DNA from 3 places in the Bradyrhizobium sp. NBAIM14 genome. Region 2 is predicted to be linked to each of the others. Evidence: predicted binding sites of a transcription regulator. Region 2 holds the regulator's gene; each other region holds the start of a gene.

Region 1 (5,381 bases), on a different contig from region 2:
CGTCAGCTTGACGCTGACCGGCGACTTCTCACTGATGCTCTGCGTCGTTCCGGTCAGCGTCTGGCCGGCGACCTGGAGGTTGACGACGAAGCGGTCCTTGCGGTCGGAGTTCTTCGCGATGGGGTAGCAGACGTCGAGCACCGCCGCGGTCAGCGTCTTGCCCTGGCGCGTCTCCTTCAGGATCACGTCGGCATTGCCGTCCATCAGCCCGTCCATCGCGGTGAAATAGCGCGTCTCGGTTCCCCCCGGCGCGGTCGCCTTCGGCGACAGCTTCATCTGGGCGGAGGCCTGCGGCGGAACGGCGAGCAGGGCCAGAACGGCCGTGGAGCAAACCAGAAGCGCACGCATCGATGACATCCTCGCGCAACGGCCATGATCCGGAAAGCGTGAAGCGGTCTCTAGGATCATGCCCAAACAATCAGAATCGGCGCGCCACCGTAGTGGGTTTTGGCCGCTGGTTGAATCGGAAAGCGAAACGGGCAGGGTCGGCAAAAAAGAAGGCCGCCCGGAGGCGGCCTTCGCAACTCTGTCACGGAACGGAAGGCTTAGAAGCCGCCCATGCCGCCGCCGGGGGGCATCGCGGGCGGAGCTTCCTTCTTCGGCATCTCGGCGACCATGGCTTCGGTAGTCACCAAGAGGCCGGCCACGGAGGAGGCGTCCTGCAGCGCGGTGCGCACCACCTTGGCGGGATCGATGATGCCCTTCTCGACCATGTCGACATAGTCCTCGTTCTGGGCGTCGAAGCCGAAGGTCTCGGACTTGTTCTCCAGGATCTTGCCGACCACGATCGAGCCTTCCACGCCGGCGTTCTCGGAGATCTGGCGGATCGGGGCTTCCAGCGCCTTCAGCACGATGTTGATGCCGGCCTGGACGTCGTCATTGGCGTTGGTGAGACGGCCGACCGCCTTCTTGGCGCGGAGCAGCGCGACGCCGCCGCCCGGGACGATGCCTTCCTGAACCGCGGCGCGGGTGGCGTTGAGCGCGTCCTCGACGCGGTCCTTCTTCTCCTTGACCTCGATCTCGGTGGCGCCGCCGACGCGGATCACCGCGACGCCGCCGGCGAGCTTGGCGAGGCGCTCCTGGAGCTTCTCGCGGTCGTAGTCCGAGGTGGTCTCCTCGATCTGCGCCTTGATCTGGCCGACGCGGGCCTCGATGTCGGGCTTCTTGCCGGCGCCGTTGACGATCGTGGTGTTCTCCTTGTCGATCACCACCTTCTTGGCGCGGCCGAGCATCTTCACCGTGACGTTCTCGAGCTTGATGCCGAGCTCCTCGGAGATCAGCTGGCCGCCGGTCAGGATCGCGATGTCCTCCAGCATGGCCTTGCGGCGGTCACCGAAGCCCGGCGCCTTGACGGCCGCGACCTTGAGGCCGCCGCGGAGCCGGTTGACGACCAGGGTGGCCAGCGCCTCGCCCTCGACGTCCTCGGCGATGATGACGAGCGGCTTGCCCGACTGCACCACGGCTTCCAGCACCGGCAGCATGGCCTGCAGGCCCGAGAGCTTCTTCTCGTGCAGGAGGATGTAGGCGTCCTCGAGCTCGGCGGTCATCTTCTCGGCATTGGTGACGAAGTAGGGGCTGAGATAGCCGCGGTCGAACTTCATGCCCTCGACGATATCAACCTCGGTCTCGAGCGACTTGTTCTCCTCGACGGTGATGACGCCCTCGTTGCCGACCTTCTGCATCGCCTGGGCGATCATCTTGCCGATGGCGGCATCGCCGTTGGCCGAGATGGTGCCGACCTGGGCGACCTCGGAGGAGGCGGCGACCGGCTTGGCGCGCTTCTCGATGTCCTTGATGACGGCGGCAACCGCGGTGTCGATGCCGCGCTTGAGATCCATCGGGTTCATGCCGGCGGCGACCGCCTTGGCGCCTTCGCGCACGATGGCCTGGGCCAGCACGGTCGCGGTGGTGGTGCCGTCGCCGGCGAGGTCGTTGGTCTTGGAGGCGACCTCACGCACCATCTGGGCGCCCATGTTCTCGAACTTGTCCTCGAGCTCGATCTCCTTGGCGACCGTGACGCCGTCCTTGGTGATGCGGGGGGCGCCGAAGCTCTTCTCGATGACAACGTTGCGGCCCTTCGGGCCGAGCGTCACCTTGACGGCGTTGGCGAGAACGTCGACGCCGCGCAGCATGCGATCGCGCGCGTCTCCGGAAAACTTGACGTCTTTGGCAGCCATGGTCTGCAATCCCTCGTGTTATGTGATGTGTGTTGTCTTGTGCCGTGCGGCGGAACGATGGATGCCCGGATCGCCTGGATCCGGGCATGACATTCAGCGGCTGTTCAGGCGGACGGCCTTAGGCCAGCACGCCCATGATGTCCGACTCCTTCATGATCAGGAGCTCTTCGTTGTCGATCTTGACCTCGGTGCCCGACCACTTGCCGAACAGCACGCGGTCGCCGACCTTGAGGTCGATCGGGATCAGCTTGCCGGTCTCGTCGCGGCCGCCGGGGCCGACGGCGACGACCTCGCCCTGGGACGGCTTTTCCTTGGCCGTGTCCGGAATGATGATGCCGCCCTTGGTCTTTTCCTCGGCGTCGATACGTTTGACCACGACACGGTCATGCAGCGGACGAAATTTGGATTTAGCCATGACGTTTCCCTTTGGAGGCTCGCTTCGGAAGTAGTGGGGTCGGTGGGGCGGCGCTTCCGTCCGCCCTCGCGTCGAGGATCGAACGGCGCGCTTAGCAATCGGGCTTTCCGAGTGCTAATAGTGGGTCCGGAAATATGGCTTGGCCGCGATCCTGTCAAGCAAAGGTGGTTAAGCGATTGTTGAGGCGGATATAGGATGGTGGCATTGGAAACTCGCTCGGGGCGTCGCCGTAAAGAACGACGTCATTGCTCCGGCAGCGGTTTTGCGCTTGGCTGCGGGAGGGGTGCGGCCATGGTTTTGTTCGGGGGAATGCCATGATCAGTTCGGCTCACGCGCGCACGGTTGCCAATCTGGCGGCCGCCTCTTGTCTGGCGCTGCTGCTGGGCGCCTGCGGCGGCGGCTTCAACCTGCCGTCCCTCACGTCGTCCCCGCCGCCGCCCGAAGCCGAACCTGGCGTCGCGCCGGAAATGCCCGCCAGCATCCGCGCCGACGAGATCGTCGGCCGCTGGGGCCTCGCCTCGTTCCAGAACCCGGCCGATCGCGCCCGCACCGAGAAGATGGCGCGTGAGCAATGCAGGAACCCCTACGTGATCACCGCCGGTTCCTCCGGTGGCGTGATCATGCATCTCGCCGACCAGGCGACGCCGCAGGAGCTGCGGCTGAAGGGCTCGCCGAGCGGCAAGAACTACATCGGGCCGGCCGGCCCGACCCCCGGCGACCAGGACCGCGAAATCGTCTCCTTCGACGGTCGCGTCATGATCACCCGCTTCATCGACAAGGACGCTGGCACCCGCTACGGCAACATGGTCTACGTCCGCTGCGCGCCGAGGGCGTGACGGTCTCTTACCCTCTCCCCTTGTGGGAGAGGTGGCTCGCCGCGTAGCGGCGAGACGGGTGAGGGGTCTATCTCCTCACGAACGGTCTTGCGAGTGGAGAGAACCCCTCATCCGGCGCTTCGCGCCACCTTCTCCCACAAGGGGAGAAGGGAAGAAGAGTTCACGATCTGCACCGGCCAAAACAAAAAAACGCCGGCCCAAGGCCGGCGTTTTTGTTATTCCGATGTCGTCGCCGCTCAGTCGAACAGCGCGTCGATGTCGTCCTGCGAGGCGTGGCCGACGTCGCCGGCGAGCTTGGGGCCGTTGAGGAGCTTCTCGTCCTCGCTGCGGTTGTCGACCTGCGCGGGCACATGGGACTTGATCGCGTCGACGCCGCCCCAGATCTCCATCATCGCGTTGATGTGCTGCTCGATGAACTTCATCGTGCCCATGACCTTGCTGATGCGCTGGCCGGTCAGGTCCTGGAAGTTGCAGGCTTCGAAGATCGAGATGACGCGTTCCTGGATGTCGTCGGCAAGGCGCTTCTGCTGATCGATCGAGTCCACCTTCGACATCGCGCTGGCGGCCTGGTCGATCGATTCCGCGGCTTCGAGGATCTGCTGGGTCGCCTGCTCGGTGCCGCCGACCACCGCGCCGAGCTCGCCGTTGACCTTGGCCATCTCGCCGCCGTCGAAGCTCTTGCCGTGCAGCGTCGCGATCTCGCGCTTGGTGCGGTCGATGGCGTCGTGGATGAGGTCGAGCTCGACCTTCAGCTTCTCGCACTGCTCGATCTGCGCCCGGTAGGTATCGAGCATGGTGCGCGCTTCGGCAAGCTCGTGCGCGGTCGAGGCGTCGATCGCCGCCATGGCAGCGCTGCCGGACAGCGGGGCCGCGACGATGCCCTTCGCCATCTGGGCGCGGATCGCGCGCAGCTCGGCCATGATCTCGCTATGCATCGGGAGTGCCTCTTCAGTTACGTCTACAATGGGCATCTCGCCACCGACGATATCTTCGACGCGAAAACGCTTGCGGTGAACAGCCATCAGGATACTCCCCCCACCTCACTCACGCGTCTTTGTAGGCAGAAGCGATTTAACACGAAGTTCACAGCAGGAACTGCTGATCGGCCGCGCGCGACGCGGCGCAAAGAAGCGATTAACCATCACCGCGCGGCGTTCATCGAAAATAAACGCTGATCGCCAAATTGCAGGCGCGCTCGCGACGTGGTGAATCCAAACGCGCTGTCCGTTTACCAAACAAAACGGCTTTTGCTTTTTATTGACCACGTCGAAGAGCGCGGATCAGCCACCGGCTCTCCACGACGCATGTGATCTAGACGAAACAGTACAGAGTACGTCGATGTTCAAGAAAATGTCTGTCGCGCTGCTCGGCAGCGCTTGCACCTTCATGGCCGGCGCGAACGACGCGGGCGCCTTCGACAACAGCGTGCCGAACGATCCGCCCGCGGTGCTGTACCAGCCGCGCGTGCCGCCGGCGCCGGTGCGCGTGGCGTCCCATTCCAACATGGGCGGCGGCTTCATCGAATTCCTGTTCGGCGATGGCCCCGGCCGCGGCCCGGCCTACGCGCCGGAGCGGCCGGTGTATCAGCAGCAGCCGGGCTATTACGACCAGCGGCGCCTGCCGCCGATGGGCGAGCCGCAGATGCAAGGTGGGTATCAACAAGGCGGATATCAGCAGGGCGCGTCTCTGCAGCAGGAGGCGGTCGATCCGCGGCAGCGTCCGTTCGATCCGAAATTCGAGAAACAACTCGTTGACTATAGCGGCAAGGAAAGTCCCGGCACGATCGTGGTCGATACGCCGAACAAGTTCCTCTATCTCGTCGAGGGCAACGGCCGGGCATTGCGCTACGGCATCGGCGTCGGCCGTCCCGGCTTCACCTGGTCCGGCGTGAAATCGATCACCGCCAAGCGCGAATGGCCGGACTGGACGCCGCCGGCGGAAATGCTCGCGCGC
Region 2 (5,381 bases):
CGGCGATGAGAGCGTGGGCTACGAGGCGAGGCCGTTCATGATCCTCGGCCTGATCGGCGCCACCCCGCAAGCCGCCGACGACCGCGCCCGCTTCGCCCGGGAGGCGGCGCTCCAGATTCCCGGCGTGCGCGAGTCGCGCATCACCATGTCCGAGCCGATCCGCATCAACGGCCAGCAAGGCTTCGAGACCCGGATCGACGGCGTCAGCGGCAAGGACAAGGTCCCGGTGACGGTGGTGCAGTGGATCCGCTTCTCGAGCGGCGGCGCATCATTGCGCATCATCGCCAGCGCCCCGCGCGACCAATGGCAAGCCGCCTTCACCCGCTTCCGCACCGTACGCGACGGGATTCAGCCGAAGGGGTAGGATCCGAGGCGGGGATCCATACCGCGCGATCTCACGGTTGCAGGCGGATGCAGCGCCGACGAAGAGTTGTCGCCACACTCCTTCCTGTGGTTATGGATCCCGGGCTCGCGCTTTGCGCGCCCCGGGATGACGATAATGTTAGGGCCGAGAGCCCAACCGCTCATCAAGCCCGGCTGCATTTTCAGGCTTCTGTTCGTATACGAACGGAACTAGGCTTCCTTCCGTTGGATCATCCTGGAGGGGAGGTAGACATGCTGGTTCGGCGACAGGTCTTGGCAATGCTTGGAACGACGGCGCTGGCGACGCTCGCGCCAAGCGCGCTGTTCGCGGCCGCACCGATCAAGCCGGACGAAGCGTCCGCGCTGCTCGTGATCGACGTGCAGAACTGCTTCCTGCCCGGCGGCAGCCTCGCGGTGAAGGAAGGCGAGCAGGTGGTGCCGGTCATCAACAAGATCTCGAAGGCATTTGCGAACGTGGTGCTGACGCAGGACTGGCACACGCCGGGCCACGTTTCGTTTGCGTCGGTTCATTCCGGCAAGAAGCCGTTCGAAACGGTCGACCTGCCCTACGGCAAGCAGGTGCTGTGGCCGGACCATTGCGTGCAGGGCACCGAGGGCGCGGCGCTGTCGAAGGACCTGTCGATCCCGCACGCCGAGCTCATCATCCGCAAGGGATTTCACAAGAACGTCGACAGCTATTCGGCCTTCCTCGAGGCCGACGGCAAGACCTCGACCGGGCTCGCCGGCTACCTGAGGGGCCGCAAGATCAAGCGCGTCTTCGTCGCTGGTCTTGCGACAGACTTCTGCGTCGCCTGGACCGCGCTCGACGGGCGCAAGGCGGGCTTCGAGGTCTATGTGGTGGAAGACGCCTGCCGCGGCATCGACACGCAGGGCTCGCTCGCCAAGGCCTGGGCCGACATGGCCAAGGCGGGCGTGAAGCGGATTCAGTCTGCGGATATCGCGGTGAGCGCGTAGGCGGCGCGCCATCTTCCGTCATTCCGGGGCGCGCTTCAGCGCGAGCTATGGTGCGCAATTTGCGCACCTGAGAATCCATTGTGCGGTTGTCTCTGCGTTCGATGGATTCCGGGTTCTCGACTTCGCCGAGCCCCGGAATGACGCCAACACTCAGTTCGCCGCGCTGCTCGATTCGTTGTTGTTCGCCGCGGGCGCAGTCTTCGCGCCGCCCTTGGCGACGCCGACCAGCGCCGGGCGCAGCACGCGGTCACCGATGGTGTAGCCGGCCTGCATGATCTGCACCACGGTGCCCGACGGCACCGACGCGTCAGGCACTTCGTACATTGCCTGGTGGAAGTTCGGGTCGAACTTCTGGCCCTGAGGATCCAGCTTCTTCACGCCGTGTTTTTCCAGCGCGTTGAGCAGCGCGCGCTCCGTGAGCTCGACGCCCTCGATCAACGAGACCAGGCCGGGATCGGCCGCAGCACGCGCCTCCGCCGGAACGGCATCGAGTGCGCGCTGGAGATTATCGGCGATGTCGAGCACGTCGCGCGCGAAGCCGGTGATGCCATAGAGGCGGGCGTCGGCAACTTCCTTGGCGGTGCGCTTGCGCAAATTCTCCATCTCGGCCAGCGTCCGCAGCATGCGGTCGCGCGCTTCAGCAGCTTCCTTTTGCAGGGTTTCGACCGAACCCGGCTCGGGATCGTCGGGCATGATGTAGGGTTTCGACACCACGGGCTCGCCGGTCGCTGCAGTCGTGTCTTGGGGTTGCCGGTCTTGCTCGGTCATCGGCTCTGATCTCGAACTCGTTTCAGGGATGTTGGCCCGGATATCGTGCTTAAGCCCGCGAAAATCAAGCGCCCGTGATCGGCAGAAAGGCCGGTCAGCCCCCCAACAGGCGGCTGACGATGCGGGCGGCGTAGTCCACGGTCGGGATCACGCGGGCATAATTCAGCCGCGTCGGGCCGATCACGCCGAGAACGCCGACGATGTGGCCGGCGGCATCCCGATAGGGCGAGATGATGGTGGACGACCCCGACAGCGAAAACAGCTTGTTCTCACTGCCGATGAAGATGCGCACGCCTTCGGCGGTCTCGGCCCGGCCGAGCAGATCGATCACGCCGCGCTTGGTCTCGAGGTCGTCGAACAACAGGCGAACCCGCTCCAGATCCTCCAGCGCGTGCAGATCTTCGAGCAGATTGGCGTGGCCGCGGACGATGAGCTGACGGTCCTCGCTCTCGCCGCCGGACCAGCTGGCGATGCCGGCCGAGATCACTTTCTGTGTCAGCTGATCGAGCTCGGCACGGGCCTCGCCGAGTGCGGTCTCGAGCTCGAGCCGCGCTTCGGCCAAGGTGCGGCCGCGGATCCGCGCATTGAGGAAATTGCCGGCCTCTGTCAGCGCCGAAGAGGGAACTCCGGGCGGCAGCGTCAACACGCGGTTTTCAACCTGGCCGTCTTCGCCGACCAGGATCACCAGCGCTTTTTCCGGTTCCAGGCGGACGAATTCGATGTGCTTCAGCCGCGCATTGGATTTCGGCGTCAGCACGACGGCGGCGGCCCGGGTCAGGCCGGAGAGCCGCATCAAGGCCTGGTCCAGCGCCGCCTCGACCGATTGCGCCTCGCCGACGGACGAGAGCTGGCTCTGGATCGCCTGCCGCTCGGCCTCGTTGAGGTCGCCGACCTGCATCAGGGCATCGACGAAGAAGCGCAGGCCCAGTTCCGTCGGCAGCCGGCCGGCGGAGGTGTGCGGGGCATAGATCAGGCCGAGCTGTTCCAGATCGGCCATGACGTTGCGCACAGATGCCGGCGACAGCGGCATCGCAATCAGGCGGGAAATGTTGCGCGAGCCGACCGGCTCACCGGTCGCGAGATAGCTTTCGACAATTTGACGAAAGATGTCGCGGGAACGCTCGTTGAGCTGGGCAAGGCCTGCGCGCGGCGCGATCAGATGGATCGGATCGTGATGGGCCACAGACGGTAACTCCTCTCAGATCCTTATAATTTGTCCATCCGGGCCGCGTCTGACAAGCGTGGCGTTTGCAGGCCGACGGTCAGGGGGTGAATAAGCCCTTGCCGCCCACCCCCGCCCCACCTACAAGCACCGCGAACAGCCTATTCCCGTGAGTTTTGGAGATTTCCCATGCGGCCAAGCCGCCGTGCGCCCGACGAATTGCGCCCCGTGACGCTGGAGCGCGGCGTGGTCAAATATGCGGAAGGCTCGTGCCTCGTTAAATTCGGCGACACCCATGTGCTGGTCACCGCCACACTGGAGGATCGCCTGCCGCCGTGGCTGAAGGGGCAGGGCCGCGGCTGGGTCACCGCCGAATACGGCATGCTGCCGCGCGCGACCTCCGAACGCACCCGCCGCGAGGCCTCCGCCGGCAAGCAGAGCGGCCGCACCGTCGAGATCCAGCGCCTGATCGGCCGCTCGCTTCGCACCATCGTCGATCTCGAAGCTCTTGGCGAGCGCCAGATCACGGTCGATTGCGACGTGCTCCAGGCCGACGGCGGCACGCGCACGGCCTCGATCACTGGCGCCTGGGTCGCGCTTGCCGATTGCCTCAACTGGATGAAGGCGCGCAACATGGTGAAGGCCAACGTGATGCGCGACAACGTCGCCGCGATCTCCTGCGGCATCTACAACGGCACGCCGGTGCTCGATCTCGACTATGCCGAGGATTCGGAAGCCGAGACCGACGCCAATTTCGTCATGACCGGCGATGGCCGCATCATCGAGGTGCAGGGCACCGCGGAACGCGAGCCGTTCACGCAGGACGAGTTCCTGAAGCTGATCGCCCTGGCGCAGAAGGGCATTGCGCGTCTGGTGGACTTGCAGAAACTGGCCGTGGCGTAGTCAATAGGCCCATGCACCGCCGAATCACCGACAAGCTCGTCATCGCCACCCACAATCCCGGCAAGCTCGCCGAGATGAGGGAGCTGCTCGCGCCGTACGGGATCGAGGCGGTGTCGGCCGGCGAGCTCGGCCTAGACGAGCCCGAGGAAACCGGCAACGATTTCCGCAGCAACGCCGCGATCAAGGCGATCGCCGCGGCGGAGGCGACCAAGCTGCCCTCCTTCGCCGACGATTCCGGCATCGTCGTCGACGCACTCGACGGTGCGCCGGGAATCTACAGCGCGCGCTGGGCCGGTCCATCCAAGGATTTCAACGCGGCGATGGCGCAGATCGAGCGCCTGCTGCAGGAGCGCGGCGCCACCACGCCGGACAAGCGCAAAGCCCACTTCGTCTCGGCGCTTTGTGTGGCCTGGCCCGACGATCATCGCGAGGAGGTCGAGGCGCGCGTCGACGGCACGCTGATCTGGCCACCGCGCGGCACAGCCGGCTTCGGCTACGACCCGATGTTCCTGCCGGACGGGCACAGCCGCACCTTCGGCGAGATGACCAGCATCGAGAAGCATGGCCTGCCGCCGCTTGGCCTCGGCCTGTCGCACCGCGCCCGCGCTTTTCGGAAACTGGCGGAGATCTGCCTTGAGCCGCGCTAACAAGGATGCGTTTGGCGTCTATGTGCACTGGCCGTTCTGCCTGTCGAAGTGCCCCTATTGCGACTTCAACAGCCATGTCCGCCATGCCGCGATCGACGAGACGCGCTTCGCCGCCGCCTTCGCGCGTGAGATCGCAACGACCGCCGAGCGCGCGCCCGGCCGCGAGGTCACCTCGATCTTCCTCGGCGGCGGCACGCCGTCACTGATGCAGCCCGCCACCGTCGGCGCGGTGTTAGACGCGATCGGCAAGCACTGGACCGTCGCAGGCGACGTCGAGGTAACGCTGGAAGCGAACCCGACCAGCGTCGAAGCCACGCGCTTTGCCGGTTATCGCATCGCCGGCGTCAACCGCGTCTCGCTGGGCGTGCAGGCGCTCGACGACGCCTCGCTCAAAGCGCTCGGCCGCATGCACAGCGCGCGCGAAGCGCTCGATGCCGTCGCCATCGCGCGCCGCGCGTTCGACCGCTATTCGTTCGACCTGATCTACGCCCGCCCCGACCAGACGCCGGCGATGTGGGCGGGCGAGCTGCGGCACGCCATCGATGAAGCGGCCGAGCATCTGT
Region 3 (5,381 bases), on a different contig from region 2:
CCTGCTGAGCCGGGCGGTTGTCGTCGATCCGCGATCGGCCGAAGCCCATATGAGCCTGGGCGTCGCGCTGAACGGGCTGAAACGTCACAATGATGCCCGCGAGAGCTATCGCAAGGCGCTCGCCTTGCGGCCCAACTACGCCCTCGCTCTCTCCAATCTCGGGAACGCGAGCGCGGCCCTGGATCGCTACCAGGAAGCGCTCGACAGCTACGATCGGGCGCTCGCCGTCGACGCAAACCTCGCCGAAGCCCACAACGGCCGCGGCTCCACGCTCTGCCGTCTGCGCAACTACGACAAGGCTCTTGCAAGCCTGAACCGCGCGCTCGCGATCAAGCCCGACTATGCGGCGGCGCTGGCGAACCGCGCCGTGGCACTCCGGGAGCTGCAGCGATTCGACGAGGCCATGGCGGATTGCAACCGGGCAATCGCCCTCGCCCCTGACGACGTGAACGGATGGCTTTGGCGCGCCAATGTCTTGCTTCAGAGCCGGCAGGTGGCCCAGGCACTATCCGATTGCGAGAAGGCGCTCGCGATCGCGCCCGATTCCGATCAGGCTCATCTGGTACTGGGCCTTTGTCTTGCCGGACTAGGCCGGGTAGACGAAGCCCTCGCCAGTTTCGACAGAGCCCTCGATATCAGGCCCGATCTCGAGAGCGCGATCTCGAGCAAGATCTTCACGCTCGATTTTGTGCCGGACGCCAGCGTCGAGCGGCATCAGCAGGCGCGACGCGTATGGTGGGAGCGGATCGGCGCGAAAATCGCTTCAGAAGCGGCGGCACCGCATGACAACGGCCGCGATCCGGATCGCCGCCTGGTGCTTGGCTACGTCTCGTCGGACTTCAACGCGCATTCGGCTGCGTTCATCTTCAAGCCCGTCCTGCAACACCATGACCGCGCCCAGTTCGAGATCGTGTGCTACTCGTGCTCGGCGAAAGTGGACGCGACGACACGCGAATTTCAAGGCATCGCCGATCGCTGGCGTGACGCCTCGCAATGGAGCGACGATCGCCTCGCCGCCCAGATTCGCGACGATCGCATCGATATCCTGATCGATCTGTCCGGCCATACCAGAGGAAACCGCCTCGGCGTATTTGCGCGCAAGCCGGCACCGATCCAGGCGCACGGCTGGGGCCATGGCACCGGCACCGGGTTGCCGACAATCGATTATCTGTTCTCGGATCCGGTCGGGATTCCGCACGACGTTCGGCATCTGTTTGCAGAGACGGTGGTCGACCTGCCGTGCTTCGTGACGCTGGCGCCGCTGCCGGCCGGGATTGCGCAGGGCAAGACGCCGGCACTCTCGAACGGCTTCGTCACCTTCGGTGTCTTCAACCGCATCAGCAAGATCTCGGACGAGGCCGCGGCAGTCTGGTCCAGTATCCTCGAACGGGTGCCGGGCTCGCGCCTCCTGATCAAGGATGTTGCGCTCGACGATCAACTCGTCCGCGACAAGCTGCTGGCGCGATTTGCGGCTTGCCGATTGCCGGCCGAACGCGTCGATCTGCTCGGGGCCACGTTGCGGGACGAGCATCTGGCATCGTTCAATCGCATCGATATTGCTCTCGATCCGTTCCCGCAGAACGGCGGCGTCAGCACATGGGAAGCCCTGCAGATGGGCGTGCCCGTGGTGGCGAAGCTCGGCAACAGCCTGCCCGGCCGCGCCGCCGGCGCCATCCTCACCGCGCTTGGCCTGCCGGACTGGGTCGCCGACAGCGAGGAGGCCTATGTCGAGATCGCGGCCAGTCGCGCGGCCGAGACCGGCGAGCTCGACAAATTGCGCCGCGAACTGCCCGCAACGATCAACGCCACGGCCGCGGCCAACCCCATCTCATATGCACGAGCGGTGGACGCGGCCTATCGCGCGATGTGGACGCGTTATTGCAGCGGCGGCGTCTGATTGCGTGATCTCGTAGGGTGGATTAGCCGAAGGCGTAATCCACCGTTTCTGTTTCGGCACGCGGAGAGAAGCGAGGTGGATTACGCCAGCGGCAGCGCGTCGCGCCGCCGCAGGCTAATCCACCCTACGCGGCCTCAATGCAGGCGGAACACGCCGTCAACGGCGCGGAGCTCGGCCGGCTTGATCAGCTTGGAATGCGCCACCGTCACCGAATGGAGGGGACCGTCGAGCTTCTCCTGCCAGAACGCCAGGAAATCGGTCAGCGCGGGGAATTTCGGAAACATGTCGTAGTTCTGCCAGACATAGGTCTGGAGCAGCGAGGGATGATCCGGCATCCGATAGAGAATTTGTGCCGTCGTCAGCCCGTAGCCCAGCATCTGTTTCCGGAATTCCTCGGAAACGCCCCCAACGCGCAGTCCCATGCCAAACCTCCTTTGCAGGAGCGCATTCGGCGAGTGGCTTGGTCCGTGCCCCGGGGAGCCACCCGGAAACGATGCGCTCACATGAGAGAAATGTGACGCAAACTGACAACTCATCTCAAGCCCAAAAGTTTAACAAGCTGTTGAAATTCAATGCTTTAGCAGCAGAGACGACTCCGTGCTAATACGGTCACGGCTGCCCGGTTAACGATGGCGAGGGGTTTCTGGCAGTCCGCGCTTTCGGCTGCTATTTTTTCTGCTACAAACCCTTGCTCCCGCAAAATTCCTGTCCTATTTCAGGCGCGCTCGTGCTAGCACTCACGGGCAACGATTGCTAACACTCAAAACCTCAACCCGAGCAATTGCTTAGGAGGACTGCATGAAATTCCGTCCGCTTCACGACCGCGTCGTGGTCAAGCGCATCGACGCCGAAGAGAAGACCGCTGGCGGCATCATCATTCCCGACACTGCCAAGGAAAAGCCCTCCCAGGGCGAAGTCGTCGCCGTTGGCCCCGGTGGCCGCGACGAAGCTGGCAAGCTGATCCCGATCGACCTGAAGGTCGGCGACCGCGTGCTTTTCGGCAAGTGGTCCGGCACCGAGGTCAAGATCGACGGCCAGGACCTGCTGATCATGAAGGAGAGCGACGTGATGGGCGTTCTCGAAGTCAGCGAGTCCAAGAAGAAGGCGGCTTAAGAGCCCCTCTCCTCCCCTCCAGTCAAACCCTCAAGGAAAAATCCAGATGGCAGCCAAAGAAGTCAAATTCTCGGTTGAAGCGCGCGACAAGATGCTGCGCGGCGTCGACGTTCTCGCCAATGCGGTGAAGGTCACGCTCGGTCCGAAGGGCCGCAACGTTGTGCTCGACAAGTCGTTCGGCGCTCCCCGCATCACCAAGGACGGCGTCACCGTCGCCAAGGAGATCGAGCTCGACGACAAGTTCGAGAACATGGGCGCGCAGATGGTGCGCGAAGTCGCCTCCAAGTCCGCTGACGCGGCCGGCGACGGCACCACCACCGCCACCGTGCTCGCCCAGGCGATCGTGAAGGAAGGCGCCAAGTCGGTCGCCGCCGGCATGAACCCGATGGACCTCAAGCGCGGCATCGACCTCGCGGTCGAAGCCGTCGTGGCCGACCTCGAGAAGAACTCGAAGAAGGTCACCTCGAACGACGAGATCGCCCAGGTCGGCACCATCTCGGCCAACGGCGATGCCGAAATCGGCAAGTTCCTCGCCGACGCCATGAAGAAGGTCGGCAACGAGGGCGTCATCACCGTCGAGGAAGCCAAGTCGCTCGAGACCGAGCTCGACGTGGTCGAGGGCATGCAGTTCGACCGCGGCTACATCTCGCCCTACTTCGTCACCAACGCCGACAAGATGCGCGTTGAGATGGACGATGCCTACATCCTCATCAACGAGAAGAAGCTCTCCTCGCTGAACGAGCTGCTGCCGCTGCTCGAGGCCGTGGTGCAGACCGGCAAGCCGCTGGTCATCGTCGCCGAGGACGTCGAAGGCGAAGCGCTTGCGACCCTCGTCGTGAACCGCCTGCGCGGCGGCCTGAAGGTCGCGGCCGTCAAGGCTCCGGGCTTCGGCGATCGCCGCAAGGCCATGCTGCAGGACATCGCGATCCTGACCGGCGGCCAGGCGATCTCGGAAGATCTCGGCATCAAGCTCGAGAACGTCACGCTCAACATGCTCGGTCGCGCCAAGAAGGTGATGATCGACAAGGAGAACACCACGATCGTCAACGGCGCCGGCAAGAAGGCCGACATCGAGGCGCGCGTGGCGCAGATCAAGGCGCAGATCGAGGAGACCACCTCGGACTACGACCGTGAGAAGCTCCAGGAGCGTCTCGCCAAGCTCGCGGGCGGCGTCGCGGTGATCCGCGTCGGCGGCGCGACCGAGGTCGAGGTGAAGGAGCGCAAGGATCGCGTTGATGACGCGATGCATGCGACCCGCGCGGCCGTGGAAGAAGGCATCGTCCCGGGCGGCGGCGTCGCCCTGCTCCGTGCCTCCGAGCAGCTCAAGGGCCTGCGCACCAAGAACGACGACCAGAAGACCGGCGTCGAGATCGTGCGCAAGGCGCTGTCGGCCCCCGCTCGCCAGATCGCGATCAACGCCGGTGAAGACGGCTCGGTGATCGTCGGCAAGATCCTGGAGAACAAGGCCTACAATTACGGCTTCGACTCCCAGACCGGCGAATATGCCGACCTCGTCAAGAAGGGCATCATCGACCCGACCAAGGTGGTCCGTACCGCGATCCAGAACGCTGCCTCGGTGGCCGCGCTCCTGATCACCACGGAAGCCATGGTCGCCGAGCTGCCGAAGAAGGGCGGCGCCGGCCCGGCGATGCCCCCGGGCGGCGGCATGGGCGGCATGGACTTCTGATCCAGCCGTTCAGGCACGATACGAATTGCGAAACCCCGGCAGCGATGCCGGGGTTTTTGTTTTGGGGAGCACGTCATTCCGGGGCGCGCCCCTCTTGGGCGCGAGCCCGGAATCCATAACCACGAAACTCACGGGCGACGGGCATAGCGGGCCCACTCCATCTGGCTGTGATTATGGATTCCGGGCTCGCGCCCAAGGGGGCGCGCCCCGGAATGACAAGGAGTGCAGGATGAACCTTATTTGGTCAGCCCCGGATAGAGATCATCCCAATTTGGGTTCTGCTCCTCGATGAGACGCGTCTTCCAGTCACGTCGCCATTTCTTGAGCTCCTTCTCGCGGGCATTGGCGCTCACGGCATCGTCGTAGATTTCGAACAAGACGAGCTTGTCGACGCCGTACTTGCTCGTGAAGCCGGGGACGGTCTTCGTTCTGTGCTGATACACTCGGCGCACCAGGTCGTTGGTCACGCCGATGTAGAGCGTGCCGTGTTTCTTGCTCGCAAGGATGTAGAGATAGTAGGCCATTCCCGTCCGCCTGTGATTATGGATTCCGGGCTCGGCGCTGCGCGCCGCCCCGGAATGACGGAGCAAGCCTCACTCCACCTTCCCGAGCCGCTCGAAGCGCGGCTCGCCGTCTTCATCCAGCGACCAGAAGATCCGCGTCACCTTGCCGATGAGATTGTCC

What was found. The regulator HrcA, encoded in region 2, represses chaperone genes, less so after heat shock. The targets are predictions, from matches to a motif close to GTTAGCACTCNCNNNNNGNGAGTGCTAAC.
Region 1: I6F28_RS19085 (co-chaperone GroES) is a predicted target of HrcA. The motif match lies at 2,683-2,711, and genes of this name have one in related genera.
Region 3: I6F28_RS09830 (co-chaperone GroES) is a predicted target of HrcA. The motif match lies at 2,627-2,655, and genes of this name have one in related genera.

Annotation. Positions count from the first base shown of each region.
Region 1 is NZ_JADYVQ010000007.1:86,000-91,380, reverse strand. Features, by position in the region: gene I6F28_RS19095 (hypothetical protein) at 1-348, opposite strand, end outside; gene groL (chaperonin GroEL) at 546-2,177, opposite strand; gene I6F28_RS19085 (co-chaperone GroES) at 2,296-2,592, opposite strand; gene I6F28_RS19080 (hypothetical protein) at 2,907-3,428, shown strand; gene I6F28_RS19075 (protein phosphatase CheZ) at 3,665-4,450, opposite strand; gene I6F28_RS19070 (L,D-transpeptidase) at 4,767-5,381, shown strand, end outside.
Region 2 is NZ_JADYVQ010000016.1:732-6,112, forward strand. Features, by position in the region: gene I6F28_RS28140 (hypothetical protein) at 1-364, shown strand, start outside; gene pncA (bifunctional nicotinamidase/pyrazinamidase) at 616-1,338, shown strand; gene grpE (nucleotide exchange factor GrpE) at 1,489-2,106, opposite strand; gene hrcA (heat-inducible transcriptional repressor HrcA) at 2,201-3,289, opposite strand; gene rph (ribonuclease PH) at 3,458-4,171, shown strand; gene rdgB (RdgB/HAM1 family non-canonical purine NTP pyrophosphatase) at 4,183-4,818, shown strand; gene hemW (radical SAM family heme chaperone HemW) at 4,805-5,381, shown strand, end outside.
Region 3 is NZ_JADYVQ010000003.1:190,764-196,144, reverse strand. Features, by position in the region: gene I6F28_RS09840 (O-linked N-acetylglucosamine transferase, SPINDLY family protein) at 1-1,897, shown strand, start outside; gene I6F28_RS09835 (usg protein) at 2,032-2,319, opposite strand; gene I6F28_RS09830 (co-chaperone GroES) at 2,696-3,010, shown strand; gene groL (chaperonin GroEL) at 3,057-4,697, shown strand; gene I6F28_RS09820 (GIY-YIG nuclease family protein) at 4,934-5,221, opposite strand; gene lepB (signal peptidase I) at 5,291-5,381, opposite strand, start outside.